2 regions of the Lacicoccus kunmingensis DSM 17847 genome follow, and region 2 is predicted to be linked to the other one. Evidence: riboswitches for the same ligand, from Rfam matches in the RefSeq annotation. Region 2 holds a riboswitch; the other holds the start of a gene.
What was found. A riboswitch is a leader RNA that binds a small molecule or an ion and turns the genes downstream of it on or off. The one in region 2 is predicted to bind preQ1.
Positions count from the first base shown of each region.

Region 1: it holds a riboswitch for preQ1, as region 2 does, so the genes downstream of both, queF (preQ(1) synthase) here and BO48_RS08855 (QueT transporter family protein) in region 2, are expected to answer to the same signal.

Region 1 is NZ_JCANUC010000004.1:125,572-134,647, reverse strand. Features, by position in the region: gene queC (7-cyano-7-deazaguanine synthase QueC) at 1-163, shown strand, start outside; gene queD (6-carboxytetrahydropterin synthase QueD) at 141-554, shown strand; gene queE (7-carboxy-7-deazaguanine synthase QueE) at 551-1,273, shown strand; PreQ1 riboswitch class I at 1,326-1,373, shown strand; gene queF (preQ(1) synthase) at 1,437-1,925, shown strand; gene BO48_RS06255 (hypothetical protein) at 1,985-2,269, opposite strand; gene BO48_RS06250 (GNAT family N-acetyltransferase) at 2,378-2,887, shown strand; gene BO48_RS06245 (dicarboxylate/amino acid:cation symporter) at 2,992-4,164, shown strand; gene ltrA (group II intron reverse transcriptase/maturase) at 4,606-5,979, shown strand; gene BO48_RS06235 (MFS transporter) at 6,148-7,290, shown strand; gene BO48_RS06230 (NAD-dependent epimerase/dehydratase family protein) at 7,274-8,200, shown strand; gene BO48_RS06225 (LysM peptidoglycan-binding domain-containing protein) at 8,247-9,076, opposite strand, start outside.
Region 2 is NZ_JCANUC010000007.1:96,290-105,365, reverse strand. Features, by position in the region: gene BO48_RS08885 (ATP-binding cassette domain-containing protein) at 1-1,234, opposite strand, end outside; gene BO48_RS08880 (protein-L-isoaspartate(D-aspartate) O-methyltransferase) at 1,366-1,947, shown strand; gene BO48_RS08875 (hypothetical protein) at 2,139-3,287, shown strand; gene BO48_RS08870 (metal-dependent hydrolase family protein) at 3,307-4,536, shown strand; gene BO48_RS08865 (DUF421 domain-containing protein) at 4,716-5,393, shown strand; gene BO48_RS08860 (diaminopropionate ammonia-lyase) at 5,492-6,673, shown strand; PreQ1 riboswitch class I at 6,789-6,832, shown strand; gene BO48_RS08855 (QueT transporter family protein) at 6,856-7,296, shown strand; gene BO48_RS08850 (SprT-like domain-containing protein) at 7,576-8,046, shown strand; gene BO48_RS08845 (YbyB family protein) at 8,093-8,362, opposite strand; gene solA (N-methyl-L-tryptophan oxidase) at 8,571-9,076, shown strand, end outside.

The DNA.
Region 1 (9,076 bases), on a different contig from region 2:
GGGCCGGCTGGACTATGTCAGGGAAAATACGCTGACTTGCTATGAAGGGGTCATCGGCGACGGCTGCGGAGCATGTCCAGCTTGTGAGTTAAGAAATAAAGGTCTCGATGAATATTTGAATGAAAGAGGGGATAACGATGATGTATCCGATACCGAGTCATGAGTATGAGTACGAACTGAATAAGGATCTGAATTTTTCAGCAGCACATTTCATCCCGGATAAAAGAGCGGGAAAGTGTGAAAGGGTTCATGGCCATACATACCATGTGAATATCACAATCGCAGGCGATACACTGGATGAACTCGGTTTTCTGGTGAACTTTTCTGCACTGAAAAACCTCATCATGGAAGCGTTCGATCACAGGCTGCTGAATGAGCATGAGGCATTCAGTGAAATACCGCCGACCTCTGAAACACTGGCGAAAGTGATTTATGAAATGGTGGACAAATATATAAAAGAAGAACAGGAAAATGAGCTGAAATGTCTGCAGATCATCCTGAAGGAAACACCGACAAGTTACGTTGTTTACAGACCGAAGGAGAAAGATAAATAATGAAAATACCTGTATTGGAAATCTTCGGCCCGACATTTCAGGGTGAAGGTGCCGTCATCGGCCAGAAGACGATGTTCGTCAGAACTGCCGGATGTGACTATCAGTGCAGCTGGTGCGATTCCAAGTTTACATGGGACGGCAGTCAGAAGGAGAATATCCGTATGATGTCTGCAGAGGATATATTCGAATCACTCGATGCACTGGCTGAAAACAATTATAATCATGTGACGATTTCCGGCGGTAATCCGCTGCTGCTTAAAAATCTCCAGGCATTCGTCAAAGAGGCGAAGGAAAAAGGGGTTCAGCTTGCGGTTGAGACTCAAGGGTCAATGTATCAGGACTGGCTGCAGCTGATCGACGATGTCACAATCAGTCCGAAGCCCCCGAGTTCAGGAATGAAGACCGATTATGGCAGGCTCGAGCATATATTCACCAAACTCGATGAAAGTGACACGTCATATAACTTGAAAGTGGTCATTTTTGACGAAGATGATTTCGAGTATGCCGCAGATATGCATAAGAGATACCCGGATAAAGCCTTTTATCTGCAGGTCGGTAATCCGTATCTCGATGATGAAAATGTCGACAATCACACAGAAAAACTGCTCAGTCGTTATGAACAGCTCGTTGATATGACGATGAACGACAGCCGCATGAACAACGTCAGAGTGCTGCCGCAGCTGCACACACTGTTGTGGAGCAACAAGCAGGGCGTCTAGCCCGCGCCATTGTCATTTGGATAATGGATATAGTACAATATCAGAGCAGATAAAAAAAGAGGTTCTTAGCTCCTAACCCTCTATAAAAAACTAAGACACACATAAAAGTCATGTGCCTTAGAAGAGGACATGACTTTTTTTATTTTAAAAAAGGCGGGATAATATGTCAGGTGAAAATATTGAGGATTTAACATTGCTGGGCAATCAGGAGGTCAAATACAGTTTTGATTACGACCCTGAGGTTCTGGAGACATTTGATAATAAATTTCCGGGACGGGATTATTTTGTGAAATTTAACTGTCCTGAATTTACGACGCTCTGTCCGATTACAAATCAGCCGGACTTTGCGACGATTTATATTTCGTATATACCGGATGTTAAGATGGTGGAATCGAAATCGCTGAAGCTTTATTTATTCAGCTACAGAAATCATGGAGGCTTTCATGAGTCGAGCGTCAATATGATGATGGATGATCTGATCGAGCTGATGGATCCGCGTTATATAGAAGTGTGGGGCAAGTTCACGCCGAGGGGCGGCATTTCGATTGATCCGTACTGCAATTACGGCCGTCCGGGGACCAAGTATGAAGAGATGGCGGATAAAAGGCTGATGGAGCATGATATGTATCCGGAAACGATAAATAACAGATAAATAAAAGTGCTTAAAGCCGGAGCTTTAAGCACTTTTCCCTTTTCCCATCCCAAAAACTATTATTCAGCAGCTGTTTTACTGCTTTTATTGTACGTGATTAATTTGTATAAATGATATATGGCTCCGTATAATACCAGCAATGGTATGCTGATGACGATGAGGAAAAAGAACAGCCCCACGAATTCACCGAATCCCAAGTTGACAAACATGCCGCCGGTATTCCCTTCCACCAAAGGCGGCAGGAAGGCAAAGTAAAATAAAAGGCCGAGAACCGCCAACGAAAATAAATAAAATATCATATTTGAGATGTGATAAGGGATTGTATCTTTGTCAAATTTAAACATTTTACAAGTCCCCTCTACTATAATAGATAATTACATTATACAATAGGATTATTAAAAATAATAGACGGATTGATATAAAATATTATAAAACAACATGGAGTGATGAATATGTTTTTAAGAGAGGCGACAGAACAGGACCTGCCGGGTATTTTAAAGATCAAAGAAAGAGTGGTGCCAATCATGCAGGCGGCAGGCAATTCACAATGGTCGGATAAATATCCTGATGAAGAAAAATTCACTGCAGACCTTGAAGAGGCGTCTTTGTATGTATATGAGGAAGGTGCGGTTATAAAAGGATTTGCTGTGGTGGATAATAAACACCCGTATCCTTATGACGATATTCCGTGGGAGCTGACGAGGGCTGACTCCAGAGCGCTTCACAGAATGGCTGTAGATCCTGATTTTCAGGGACAGGGCATAGCGTCCAGAATGATGGAGGAGATTGAAGCAAGGTTGATTGAAGCGGGAATTAAAGGCATTCATACCGATACATCACTTGAAAATAAAAAGATGCAGTATCAGTTTGAGAAAAACGGTTATGAATTTAAAGGTCAGCTGAACCTGGACGAAAATCTTGATGACTGGTATGTCGCCTATGAAAAAGTGTTCGGAATGTAAAGTGGAAAAAGTTACGAAAACCTTTTCATAAATGCATGAATTTTTATTTATTTTTAAACTGTATAATGTATAATCGACTTAAGCTCTAATAAGGGGGAGAAATTTTGAAGTTAATAATCAGGCTTATTGCAGGCATTTTAGTGGGAATCACGGTTGGTTCTCTGTACTATGCTTTCGGCGGAACATTTTTTGAATTTTTATCACGGTTATTCATTACTGGTGAGGCGATTTTAGGATCGGTCATATTCTTTACCATTCCTTTCATCATTTTGTTCTTTATCGCTTCGGGTATTTCAAGAATCACAGGCGGTTCAGGAAGAGTAGTAGGTGTAACTCTGGGGGTCGCATACATATCGACTATCGGTGCAGGTTTACTTGCATACTTCGCTGCTATTCTGATCATGCCACGAATTACAGACGGTGGATCGGTACCTGAAGAAGGTACAGAACTGACTCCATTTTTTGAATTTGATATTCCGCCGATAATGGACATTTTATCAGCGCTTGTCCTTGCATTTGCGATTGGTATTGTCATTACAGTGACCAAGACAGATACGATGAAGAAATGGGTGGATGACGGTAAAGTCATCACTGAATATGTTATTGAAAAAGTCATCATCAACATTTTACCGTTCTACATCGCAGGTGTCTTTGCGGGGATGGCAGCGACAGGCACAGTGTTCGATACATTGGCAGTGTTCGGTGTCGTATTAATCGTTGCAATTCTGTTGCACTGGGTATGGATTACTATCCAGTATACAGTGGCAGGACTTGTGATCGGTAAAAATCCATTTGTGATGATTAAAACCATGCTGCCGGCTTATGTGACAGCGCTTGGAACGATGAGCAGTGCAGCAACGATTCCGGTGACATTGAAAAGGGTTAAAGAAAATGGTATTCGAAACCGGATTGCAGACTTCGTAGTGCCACTGTGTGCGAACATACACCTGTCAGGCAGTACGATTACAATAATCAGCTGTTCAATTGCCGTAATGACAGTATTGCCGGAATACACAATGCCGGGATTCTTTGAAATATTGGGTACTATTCTGCTTTTAGGTATTGTAATGATTGCGGCTCCTGGTGTGCCGGGCGGTGCGATCATGGCAGCAAGTGGTGTACTGATGGCCAACCTGGGATTCAATGAAGCGGCAGTTGCATTCATGATTGCACTTTACATGGCTCAGGACAGCTTCGGTACTGCAGCAAATATTACCGGTGACGGTGCCATAGCAGCTATCGTGGATAAATATGAACAAAAAATAAATAAAGCATAGACCTTGAAAAGCTTAAGATTATTCTTAAGCTTTTTCTTTTGGTTTGCCCGGCATGGGTGTACACTAACGGGTGAAAGTCCCGAGAGCGACCGGTAGCGGTAAGCACATAGTCGAAAGCAAGGGTGTCTGTGGCGACATAGAATCTGAAGGAAGCTCGAGGCAAACCTCTGGTCCGACGCATAGAAACCATATAAGAGGCGGTGCATGGGGATAAGGCTGCCAAAGAAGTCAAAGTCCGATAGCTATGGAATACCATGTGACGTAAATATGGCGGATGTATGGAGGGAAAGCGTACATACCTTAACCGGGGAGGTCTCACTGGTCTGCACCAAACCTTTGTAGTGATACGAAACTGGACAGTGAGAAGTCAGCCGAAGCCGTAGTAGCGAAGAGTGCTGGTGAAAGCCAGAAGGAGCGAAGGGCTGAACAATTTTATCGTTATTGAATACTGGATTGGAAGCGGAAAGAGACCACTGGCATCATGCGTTAAAGTGGATACCGACTTCACGAGAGAGAAAGGAAATAACACACATGAACACACAGACGACAATGCATCGTATTTTGGAGAGAGACAACCTCAATGCAGCATTCAAACAAGTCAAACGCAATAAAGGCGCTGCCGGCGTTGACGGGATGACAACGGATGAACTGGGGGCCTACATGAATGAAAATAAGACAGAGATACTCCAACAAATCCGAAACAGAAAGTATCATCCGGACCCGGTGTTACGGGTAGAGATACCGAAACCAAACGGCGGTGTCCGCTTACTGGGGATACCGACAGTCAAAGACCGCTTGATTCAACAAGCCATCGCCCAAGTATTGACACCAATATTCGACCGACAATTCAGCGAATACAGTTACGGCTTCAGACCCAAGCGATATGCAGAAATGGCTATCATCCAGGCACTGGAGTATCTGAATGACGGATATGACTGGATAGTGGACATTGACTTGGAACGTTTCTTCGATACGGTCAATCATGACCGGCTGATGAACCTGGTTGCGCGCACGGTGGATGACGGAGACGTCATTTCCCTGATCCGCAAGTTTTTGGTCAGTGGTGTCCAGGTGGACACGGCATATAAGGAAACCATTATCGGTACACCACAGGGTGGGAACCTATCGCCGTTACTGAGTAACATCATGTTGAATGCGCTGGATAAGGAACTCGAATCCCGGGGCCTGCGTTTTGTTCGATATGCCGATGACTGTATCATCATGGTTAAAAGCGAAATGGCGGCGAATCGAGTGCTTCGGTCAGTGACACAATTCATAGAGGAGACACTCGGTCTGACTGTCAATACGACAAAGTCAAAAGTGACCCGCTCTTATGACCCAGCCATGAAATTTCTAGGCTTTGGTTTCTTTAGAGACCCTCAAGCCAAGCAGTACAAAGCGAAACCGCACCGGACATCATTAGAAAGTTTCAAGTACAAATTGAAACAACTCACACGCAGAAATTGGGGTGTCAATACCGGGTACCGGGTGACTCGGATTAACCAAGTGATTCGAGGCTGGGTCAACTACTTTAAGATTGGTGCGATGAAAAAGGCGTTGAAGCGCATTGATTCCCACCTTAGACTCCGTCTGAGGGCATGTATCTGGGTTAAATGGAAAACGGCGAGAAATCGCCGGAAGAATCTCATCAAACTCGGCATGAACAAATACAATGCTTACAAATACAGTCACACCAGTAAAGGTATTACCCGGACTGCCTATTCCTGGATATTAACGACCACCATCACGAACAAGCGATTAAGCCAATTCGGCCTAATCGCTTGTTCGGAACATTATAGTAAAGTGCATGTGTAGTATAAAGTTGAACCGCCGTATACGGAACCGTACGTACGGTGGTGTGAGAGGACGCGAATTTAATTATTCTCTCCTACTCGATTTTTTAACTGAGTTGTTTTGAAATACTTATGTCCGTAATTCAGTTATAATGGTATATGTATTTATCTTTCGGAGAAAGTGGTTTTCATGAGTAGATTATTGTTTGTTGTTGTCTTTATTTGCTTTTTGGATTTATTTATAGAATTACCGATTATTACACCGTTCGCATTTTCCCTTGGGGCATCAGAATACATCGCGGGTGTAATCGTCGCTACATACTCATTTTTCAACCTGATCGGTAACGTTTCAGGCGGCTACCTGTCTGACAAAATCGGCCGGAGAAATATTCTGATGACAGGTATGGCTGTGAATATCGTTGCTTTAATGACCTACTCTCTTATAGATTCGGTGGAGGCATTACTGTTTCTGCGGGTTATCCACGGCTTTTCAGCTGGTATGCTGACGCCGGTCGCATTCAGTCTGGTCGCTGACTTGTCGAGACGTGAAGCAATAGGGCGCTCGATGGCCCTGACCGGCATATCAATCGGTTCCGCAGCGGTACTCGGTCCGGCTATGGGCGGTATCATTTCAAGTCTCGCGACTTATCAGACTGTCTATTTTGTACTTGGTTGTATATATATCGTTGGAATACTGCTTGTCATATTTACGATTAAAGAAAGTATGAGCAAAGAAGAGAGAACGTTCCACAATGTGACCAGTTACCGAAAATTATTATCACGCCCGTCACTGATCATCGCTTATATTTCATCATTTACATTGATGGTGGCAAATGGTTCACTCGCATTCGGTCTACCGATTAAAGTGAACCTGATAGGGCTTGAGGACCACATAACAGGCATGCTGCTCTCGGTCTTCGGCTTAACGGCAATTATTGTTTTTGCGACCCGGATCAATGTAATCTACAGTAAAATAAAATCCATGAAGCTGGTGATATTAGGCATATTCATCGTCAGTATGGCAATGGTGCTGCTGCATTTTGCACCGAGTCAATCAGTGGTTTTAGTAGTGATGATCATTTACGGCGCAGGCTTTGCCCTGATATTCCCGTCGATGAATAAAATCATCGCAGAGAATACAGAGATATATGAACGCGGAAAAGCCAACGGCATCTTTTACGCCTTTTTTTCAATAGGCTCGGTCTTCGGTTCATATTCTTCAGGTATATTTACGACATACTTTGATATACCGTTTGTGTTTATCGGTATTATTTTAATGGTAATGTTAATTATTATCGTCACGATGCAAGGGAGATATGCAGCAGAAGGCTGATGCAGGAAAGGATGGTTTTTTGAAGAATGTTTTGTTGATGGGCATAAGTGGAAGGATAGGTAAGAACCTGTACAGAGAACTGAAGTCGGAATACAATCTGTTCGCCTTCTCAAGCCCGAACCAGGAAGACGATGATTTGGATATCACTTTTTTAAAGAAGGATCTGTTCATCCTCCCTGAAGTGGAAGAGGCACTGGAAGACGTTGATATTGTTATATTTTTTGAAGATCCGATTATGAGGCTGAACCGTATGACGCAGGGAAAGTTTTATGATATTTATTCACTGATTGCAGATAATATTGCACGGGCATCACAATTGAATGGTGTTGAGCAGATAATATATGTTGCGGATGAAATCAGCTCAGGGGAAACGGTCAAGATTCTGGGTGCTTACGGCACGCCTGTCGAGGTGACGGAAACACCGGTCAAAAGATACGGCAAGAACTTATCTTATAAGGCATCTGATTACAACAATGTGAGAAGCATTCAAAAAGCGCCCCTGCCTGAAGGCTGGTCGGTCAAAAAGGCGGCCAATTATTATTTTGAGTGGCTGAATGAAATTTTATATAATGTGGTCAATGTGGTCGCTGAAAACGGGCAGTATAAAATTTATGTCACGAAGCTGGACCAGCCGGTCCTTGTTGCAACTTATGATGCAGAGGAAAGTGTCGATGATATAGAGATCTTTCAGATTACAGGCGGCATGCTGTCAAAAAAACAGCCGAATAAAATTGCGAGACTTGAATTTCGAAGGCTCGGCAATAAAGAAGCGTTCATTATGGCACTGCATGATTTCGAACCGAACCTGCCATGGGGGATATATGTATTTACACAGGCGCCGCTCCATGCCCTGGTCAATCGAATATATCAGGTTGAAATGATCATCAGCCGTCATGAATACAGAGAATAGGAAAATGAGCGCATTTACTTATATGTAAATGCGCTCATTTTATATATTAATGAATGAAATTGTGGTTTGCTGCCTGAGAAGCACTCAGTGTTCTGTGACCTTTAACACCAACGCCGGTGCCAAAGTTCATTTCTGAAATCAGGATGGATCCATCCGGGTTGATTCTTTCAACAACACCGACATGGCCCATGCCCCATGAATTATTCGTCCAAGCGTGCGCCTGAATGATTGCACCTACTGAAGGGCTGTTGTTTACACTGTAGCCTGCTGATCTTGCCTGACCTGCCCAGTTGCTTGCATTGCCCCAGCCGTTGCCGACAGGTTTGCCAAGCTGCTTACGGCGTTCGAATGCATACCATGTGCAGTCTCCCCAGTAGTACCAGTTAGTTCCCCATGATGTCGCGCTGCTTGGGGCAGGTGCGTTGTAGCTTGAACTTGAACTGTTTGAGCTTGACGCACTTGAGCTGTTATCAGAAGCTGAAGAAGTATTTGAACTTGAGCTTGTGCTCGATGTGTTGCTTGAAGAAGCGCTTGAGCTCAGCTTCAAAGTCTGTCCAGGGTGAATGATATGCCCTGAAATATTGTTGATGCTCATTAATGTTCTGTAGTTCATTCCGTTGGCACGTGCGATACTGCTTAAAGTATCACCGGATTTTACCGTGTACGAACCGGCGGTTGAAGTGTTTGAACTTGAAGAGCTTGATGAACTTGATGTTGCTGAGCTTGAAGAGCTGCTGCTTGAACTGCTTGAAGCAGAGCTGTCAGAGCTTGATGAACCAGAAACTTTCAGGTTCTGATTTACAAGAATCAGATCAGATGATAAGTTGTTCCAGGATTTTATTTGAGAAACTGAAACGTTGTTCTTTTGAGCGATGG
Region 2 (9,076 bases):
CGGCTCCCGGGCCGATATCTATGACATGATCCGCTATTTTTATCACATCCGGATCGTGCTCGACAATCAGTACTGTATTCCCTTTGTCACGTATTGATTTGATAATGTCGTTAATCCTGTCGATATCTTCAGGATGAAGGCCGACACTCGGTTCATCGATGATATAAACAAGATCTGTCAGAGGACTGTTCAAATGCCTGATCAGTTTAATCCTTTGCGATTCACCGCCGGATAAAGTCGGTGTTTCCCTGTCGAGAGTCAAATAGTTCAAGCCGACATGTTTTAAGGCTTTTAATTGTTTTAACAGCGGCTCTATAATGTATTTCGCCTTCTCATCTTCAAGGGATTCCAGAAAAGGAATGGCATCTTCGATTGTCAGAGAAGTGAAATCAGCGATGTTCAAATCGTTGATTTTACATGTCAGTATTTTCTGATTCAGCCTCTGTCCGTGGCAGGCCGGACAGTCTTTGGAAGTGACCACCCGTTCCACATCCTTTAAAAAACGCTTCTTTTCAAAATTATCATTCAGCAGAAAAGACCGTCTGAAACGATGAATCAATCCTTCATACTTCGCAGTCCTCGGCCAGTTATCCGGCGGGTTTTTAAGCTTTTTAGGCTTTGTATATAAAAAGGTGTCCATCTCTTCTTCTGTATAGTCTTTCAGTTTCTTATCATTGTCGAACAACCCCGTATATAAATAACGTTTACCGCGCCAGCTGTCCGGGCGGAAGGACGGGAATTTTATCGCATCTTCATTCAGTGACCTGTCGAAGTCAAGAAGTTCATTCAAGTCGATATCTTCCACGTAGCCAAGGCCCTGGCATGTTTCACACATACCATTCGGGTTGTTGAATGAAAACACACTCGAATAACCGACGAATGGACTGCCGAGCCTCGACCACAACAGTCGCACCGATGCATAAATATCGGAAATAGTACCGACTGTCGAGCGGGAATTTCCACCGAGTCTTTTCTGGTTTATAACCATTGCCACCGGTAAGTTCAGTATTTGATCCACTTCCGGCTTCTCATAATGTGTCAGCTGATTCTGAATATAAGTAGAGTAGGTTTCGTTCAACAGCCTTTCCGATTCAGCTGCGACAGTATTGAAAACAAGTGATGATTTTCCTGAACCCGACCGTCCTGTAAAGACCGTTAATTTATGTTTAGGTATATCAACGCTGATGTTTTTCAAGTTATTCTGGTTTGCCCCTTTAATATGAATCTGGCTCATTACAAATCACCTCTGTTTTTTATTTCGTCTCTGTTTCATATATTAACATTAATCAGTGAAATCAAACTTGGCTGATATGGGTATAGACTGGTAACAGCTTAAATCAAGATTGGAAAGGACGGATGAATCTTATGAATTACAGTGATACAGAAGTCGAAGCATATTTCAAACAGCTTGACCGCAGTAAATTTATAGATGATCAAAAAGAACATGCCGCTCTCGACAGACCGCTTTCAATCGGCCACGGTCAGACAATATCCCAGCCGACGCTGGTACTGAACATGACCCAGAAATTAGATTTAAACAAAGAAGATAAGGTGCTCGAAATAGGAACCGGCTCCGGGTTCCAGACAGCATTGCTTTCTAAATTTTCAAGTTCTGTCTATACAGTGGAACGCATCCGGGCACTGTATGATTCTGCGAAAGAAAGACTGACTGATCTGGGATATTCAAATGTCCACTTCCATTATGGTGACGGACACTCCGGTTGGGAGGAACATGCGCCTTATAACAAAATCATGGTGACCGCCGCAGCCAGAGAAATACCAGAAACACTGATTGATCAACTCGCAGCCGGCGGAAAAATGGTCATCCCTGTCGGAGATTTTCGTATGCAGGAACTCAAGCTTGTAGAAAAAGATGAAAGCGGAAAGATTTCAGAGACGGTCATTGAATATGTGATGTTTGTCGAGTTCAGAAAAGATGTGGAATAGTTCATATTATTTAGCTTTTTTATACCGGTAAAACAAGGTTTAAACTGTTTTTATTTGAAATACAAGTATACAGTATACAATAAAAACGTATTCTTTTGCAGAATAATCATTTTTTTCAGAATACGTCTATTATTCTTATTTTATTGCTAGTATAATGCACTCATTATTATAAATTATTAAGGAGTGTTAATATGTGGCAGGAACCTATTATTGCAACAGTTGGTATATTTGCCTTACTTGCTTTAGGTGAATATATCTCTGTCTTATCAAGAGCAAGGATCCCGACATTAATGACTGCTATGCTGGGATTTCTGATCTTTACGTGGATTGGTGTCTTCCCGGAAGATATTCTTGAATTATCCACACTCCCGGCTTTAGGCGCCATTTTAATCGGTCCGCTGATTGTACATATGGGAACGCTGATGCGTTTTGATATTCTGAAATCACAGTGGAAGGCAGTTGTAATTGCACTTTCGGGACTAATTGGCGCTCTGACACTTGTGCTGACTTTGGTTACTTTGATGTTTGACTTTACGACCGCTGCGAGCGGAGTCGGCCCTTTATCAGGCGGAGTGGTCGCACTTCTGATTACGAATGAGACACTGACTGAACTGGGAATGACTTCTTTAATCGTAGTTCCTGTACTTGTGTATGCATTCCAAGGGGTTGTAGGTATGCCGATTTCCACTTTCTTTATGAAAAGATACGGTCATATGTTCATGACCGGACAGATAGATTCCAAAGACACTGCAAAAGTTTCATTGAAAGAAGAACCTGTAAAGTATAAATTTATGCAGAATAATATTTTAAAGCTGTTTTTTGTGTTCTTTCTGGCTGCAATCGGTGTTTATCTCGGAGATATAACAGGGATTCATTTCACGATTTTCTGTCTGATTCTTGGGGTACTTGCACTCAATTTGGGCTTCTTCCCGAAAAGTGTGCTTGAATCTGCGAACTCATTCAGCTTTATGATGGTTGCCCTGATTTTTGTAATCATCGGTACGATGGCGGATGTTACACCGATGGATGTTGTTAATAATGTTCCAAGCGTTCTTGCGATACTCGCAATCGGTACATTTGGTATACTTGCCGGAGGTTATATCGCTTCCAAGATCGTCGGCTGGCATCCGTATAAAGGGATGCCTGTTGCACTAACCGCTTTACTCGGTTTTCCGGCAGACTATATTATATGCGAAGAAGTTGCACGCAGTGAAACGGATAATCCTGAAGATGAGAATAAATTATTCCAGGAACTTGTGACACCAATGCTGATCGGGGGCTTTGTCACCGTTACCGTCGCCTCGATCTTTATAGCAAGTATCGTGATGAATTTAATTTAAAATATTGGAGGATAATATATTGACTCAGTTATTAGTTAAAAATATAAATCTGATTGATGGTACAGGTTCAGAAAATATAATCAAAACCAATGTACTAATAGAGAATGGATGCTTCAAAACTTTGGATGTTGATGACAATAACAGCAGCGGTGCAGAAGTGATTGATGGTGCCGGGCATTACATGCTTCCCGGAATGATTGATACACACGTCCATATGATGATGGAGCTTAAGCCAATCGAACAGCGTATTACAACGCCATTTTCATACAATTTCTATGAAGCCGCCAAGCATTTGAATACCGTGCTGAATGCAGGGATCACTACAGTACGTGATGCTCTCGGCAGTGATCTGGGATTAAAAAAAGCTATTGAGGACGGGCTCGTTGACGGCCCAAGAATGCAAATCAGCGTGAACGCTTTGACGATTACAGGCGGCCATGGCGATGGGTATAATTACTCAGGGGTTGTCACTGATATGCTACAGGCCCATCCTGGTATGCCATCAGGGGTTTGTGACGGCAAAGAGGAAGTCAGAAAGAAAACCCGGGAAATGTTAAGAGCAGGTGCTGATGTTATTAAAGTACATGCGACTGGGGGCGTCTCCAGTCCGACCGATCATCCAAAATTCACACAGTTTTCACTTGAAGAGCTGAAAGTGATTGTTGAAGAAGCTCAGTTCAGAAATGGTGTGAAAGTGATGGCGCATGCGCAAGGACTGGAAGGGGTCAGACAGTGTGTTGAAGCAGGCATTCATTCAATAGAGCACGGCATTTATCTTGATGATGAAATTTGTGAAAGAATGAAAGAACAAGGAACGTATCTTGTACCGACACTTCTTGCGCCGGTATCAGTTTTGGAGTTTGCCGACGAACTTGGGATGGCACAAACATCTATTGATAAATCGAAAGAAGTCATTGAAATTCATAAAGAGAGCTTTACAAGAGCTTATAAAGCCGGTGTAAAGATTGCAATGGGTACTGATGCCGGAGTATTCAAACATGGGACCAACCTTCGTGAACTTGAGCTGATGGTTGAATGCGGGATGACGCCGATGGATGCCATTTTGGCCTCCACTCAAACGGCTGCTGAATGTATGGGCTACACTGATCTCGGACTGATTAAAGAAGGCTATGTAGCAGATTTCATTTTGACAAAAGAAAATCCTTTGGATGATATCGGTGTTCTGAAAACTAACGAAGAAATTAAAGTGGTCGCCAAAGAAGGTAATGTATTCAAAAATATAATGTAATTGATTTTAAAGAGATGAGCCGTATTTAATACGATTCATCTCTTTTTATATAATTTTAGTGGAGTTACCGAAAGGTTAAGCCGATATGTAAAAGGGTATCTATTCATATTGAATATAATCGTACATAGAAGCACAGTGATTTATTTGTCATTAAAAATACGAAGAAGGGGGAAGGGGCAGTGGAAGATATAATGTCTTATTTCGTAAAGCTGACAGTCGGTCTCATTGGTGTCATGATTGTCATCAGACTTCTTGGTCATAAAGAACTTGCACAGATTACGCCGCTTGATTTCGTCTACGCTCTCATTTTAGGAAGTATCGTCGAAGAGTCTCTGTATGAAACCACTACGCCGGTTTATCATATGGTCCTCATGCTCGCATACTGGGGACTGTTGATTTATGTAATGGAAAGATTCGCCATGAAAAATGAACGCTTCAGAAGACTGACCAAAGGCAGTGCACAGCTGCTGATCAGTGACGGAATTGTCGATCGGAAAGTACTGAACAGACATAACATGGATGTGGACGAGGTCAGGGAACTGCTCAGAATGAACGGTGTCTTTTCCCTACGAGAAGTCAAACATGCAATTATGGAAACCAGCGGCAAACTTTCGGTTGTGAGGTACGCGTCTGAAGAACCGGCGCAACGGAGTGAACTGCTCGATGATTATCAGGAAAATTCAATGGCCTACTTGTTCATCGATGGCGGTCAAGTCGAGCACAGAACACTTCAGGCAGCAGGTTATGATGAAGATTGGCTGGAGCGTACAGTTGAAGAAGAAACAGGTCACAAGGCAGAAGATATATTTTTAGCAGAATGGAGCGAAACGGAAGGTTTCTTTATACAGACGAAATGACGGGTATGAAACCCCGTCATTTTTTTGGAGTTTTTAAATGCTTAACATTCAATTTAAGTTATGATGAATATAATCAATATTTCCAGGAGGCTGAGTAAATGGAATGGATCAGGAACCAATTCAAAGATGAAGATAATGCAAACATGTTCAACCAACATTTCTCAAAAGAAAAAATCAAAAATGCACATCATTTTCATCAGACCATGCCCCAATACGAAAAGACACCTGTCTACGCACTGACGGGTCATTCAAAAGAACTGGGACTGGGCACTTTATTCGTCAAAGATGAATCAGCAAGATTCGGTTTGAATGCTTTTAAAGGACTCGGAGCATCATATGCAATGGCGAGTTATTTTGCAGGTAAATTGAATATGGATATGACTGAAGTCAGCTTTGATGAATTACTTGAAGCTGTCAATAAATACCCTGCAGAAACATTTGCGACAGCAACCGAAGGTAATCATGGCAAAGGCGTGGCGTGGGGGACACAGATTTTCAAACAAAACGGCAAAGTATTTCTGCCAAAAGGCGCTGCGGACGTCCGGGTTGATGCTGTTACTGACCTCGGAGCTGAAGCGAAAGTCACCGATATCAATTATGATGATACCGTTCAGTATGCTGCGGACCTGTCCAGCACCAACGGCTGGATTCTGATGCAGGATACGGCATGGGAGGGGTACGAAGAGATACCGACCCATATTATGCAGGGCTATACGACAATCATTTCTGAACTTACGGAGCAGCTTGAACCGCACAGCCTGAATCAAATCACCCATGTCATTTTACAGGCAGGCGTCGGTTCATTCGCAGGCGCAATGGCCGCAGCCATTTATAATCAAACAGACGGCAACCCGCCAAAAATTATTGTTGTCGAGCCTGCAGAGGCAGATCCGATTTTCCGTTCAGCCGACAGCGAATTCGGAAATGCTGTCAGAGTTGACGGTGATATGAATACGATGATGGCCGGCCTCTCATGCGGTGAACCGAGCCCGATCGGCTGGAATATATTAAAATCCACAGCTGATTATTTCATTTCGTGTGATGATGAGATCAGTGCAAAAGGCATGCGGATGCTCGGAAGACCGGCAGAAGGCGATACAAAAATCACTTCAGGTCCTTCAGGTGCTTTACCCGCCGGTTTTCTGTCTGAAGTGATGACGAATGATTCATATATGGACCTTAAAGAGAATTTAAACCTCCGCAGAGAGTCAAAAGTATTGGTCATTAATACCGAAGGGGACACCGACCCTGACAATTACCAAAAAGTGATGGGTGAATAACGATAACCCCGCTGAAATTCAATATTTCAGGGGGATTTTATCATCAGACTGTCACTTAATAGTCTTCAATTAATATTTTAATCTGATATAATTATATGGCAGTTTGTTATGTTTTAACTCACAGGTTCGCAAACTCCCTGTATAAAAAACTAAGGAGAATGATTATTATCAGTAATAAAATAATGATTTACAATGCAGTCCTTGCTGCCATTTATGTCGCGTTGACAGTGATCAACCCCATCGGGACGATGGCGATACAAATACGAATCAGCGAAATGCTCGCCGTGATTCCGTTTTTCAACCGCAAGTTCATTCCCGGGATGCTGATCGGTCTGGCAGTCGCCAACTTTTTCTCGCCACTCGGCCTGATTGATGTAGCGACGGGTGTCGGCATTGCCGTCATTTCATATACTATCAGCTATTTCATCAAAAACGTCTGGATCAATGCTGTCCAGTACAGTGTACTATGCGGAATTTTCGTCGGTTTGATGCTGCTCATAGTACTTGAAATACCATTCTGGTTCAGCTTTGTAACAATCACCATTTCAACATTGATTACTACCTTCCTTGGAACGATGTTATTTTCTAAAGTCGGACACAGAATTCTTCCCAACCTTAAATAAAATGATGATAACCGGACTTCTCTCCGGATCATATTGGCAATCCTATGGTATTTATCATAGGATTGTTTTGTTATTGAAGAACGATGTTTCTCATGAAACTTTGATTAAAATAAAGAGATCCATTACCGACACATATACGCTAAGCACATCATCCGTTCCATCAGGGGGACATCTTCTCTATGCCGCTTCCAAAATGCATTATACGAAAAAATATTAATATCATAATACAAATTTAATGATATTATTGATTTAACCATTTGAAATTGAGAGTGATCAAATATGAATGCCCAGCAATTACAGAATTATGCTGAAGATTTTCTAAGAAAAAATTTCGATTTATCACTGGATGTACCGCTTCGCATATCCAAACGCATGAAGTCGAAACTTGGCGTCTTCAGCATTAAATATAATAGAAACGAAGTTTTAAGCAGTGAGATAGTTCTCTCTTATAACTTTATAATCAACAACGATAAAGATGCCGTTCTGGATGTCTTGTACCATGAATGCGTCCATTATGCATTGTATAAAAAAAGATTACCTTTCAGGGATGCCGACCCTGAGTTCATACATACTTTGGAACGTCTGGGAATTTCCAGAACACGCAGTTATCAATATAAAGGACAGTCATATTTATATGAATGCAGAAAATGCAGATACCAGTTCAGTAAAAATATGAAGGGGTATGAGAAAAGGTATATGTGCGGCAAATGTCATGAAAAATTCGTTTACAGAGGTACCGTTCAGCGGTGAATATAAACGGGCGGACTCAAATTGATTTGAGTCCGCCCGTTTTTTATTACTTGTTTTTCTGCCGTGCTTCTTCTCTTAAATCATTGTAATATTGAACACTCGTCATTGCACCTTCGTCCACCATATTCGAATCCCTTAAATTCTCAGGTCTGCCCATTTTCTTAACATAAGGATCGCTTGTCCATTTGCCTGCCTGACTGACGACGATATCGATTCCCTGATCGATACCTTTTTTGACCGTCTCTTTATTTTTTGTAAGATACAGCACACCTGCGACTAACCCGACTGCACTGACCAACTTCGTTTTTCTTCCCATGGGTGTCACACTCCTTTTAGCAATAAATCTCCCGATTCATCGCCCAATTATTTACCTTTATTATCTCATGTATCACCATTCTTATCAAAATATTCAGATTAATAGGTGTTTTATTTGCAAATGGATATCATTTTTTATAATTAATAGATTATCACGCAGGGTAGAGTAGAAATGATGTGATATAAACATATCCGATAGGAGTGATCTTATGAATAAAAAACATTATGATGTCGTTATTGTCGGCGCCGGCTCGATGGGATTGTCCGCAGGATACTATCTCTCACAAAAAGACCGCGATGTCCTGATGATTGATGCCAATGACCCGCCGCATCCCTACGGCAGCCACGGCGGTGATACGCGTCTGATCCGCCATGCAGTAGGGGAAGGACTGCAGTACATCCCTCTCGCTTTACGCTCACAGGAAATGTGGAATGAACTGCAGGAACATTCAAATGATGAGATTTTCAGACAGACCGGTATTCTCAACTTCGGGTATAAAGGGTCCGATTTTCTGGAAAAGACTATAGAAGGTGCCAGAGAATATAATCTGGACATTGAAACTATGACAGTTGAAGAGATGCAGGAACGTTGGCCGGGGCTTCATGGTGAAGACCTGGAAATCTGCTACTATGAAAAGAAGGCCGGTGTCATCATGGGCGAGAATGCCATCCGGACTTACCGGCGCCTTGCATTGTCGAACGGTGTCGAACTGCT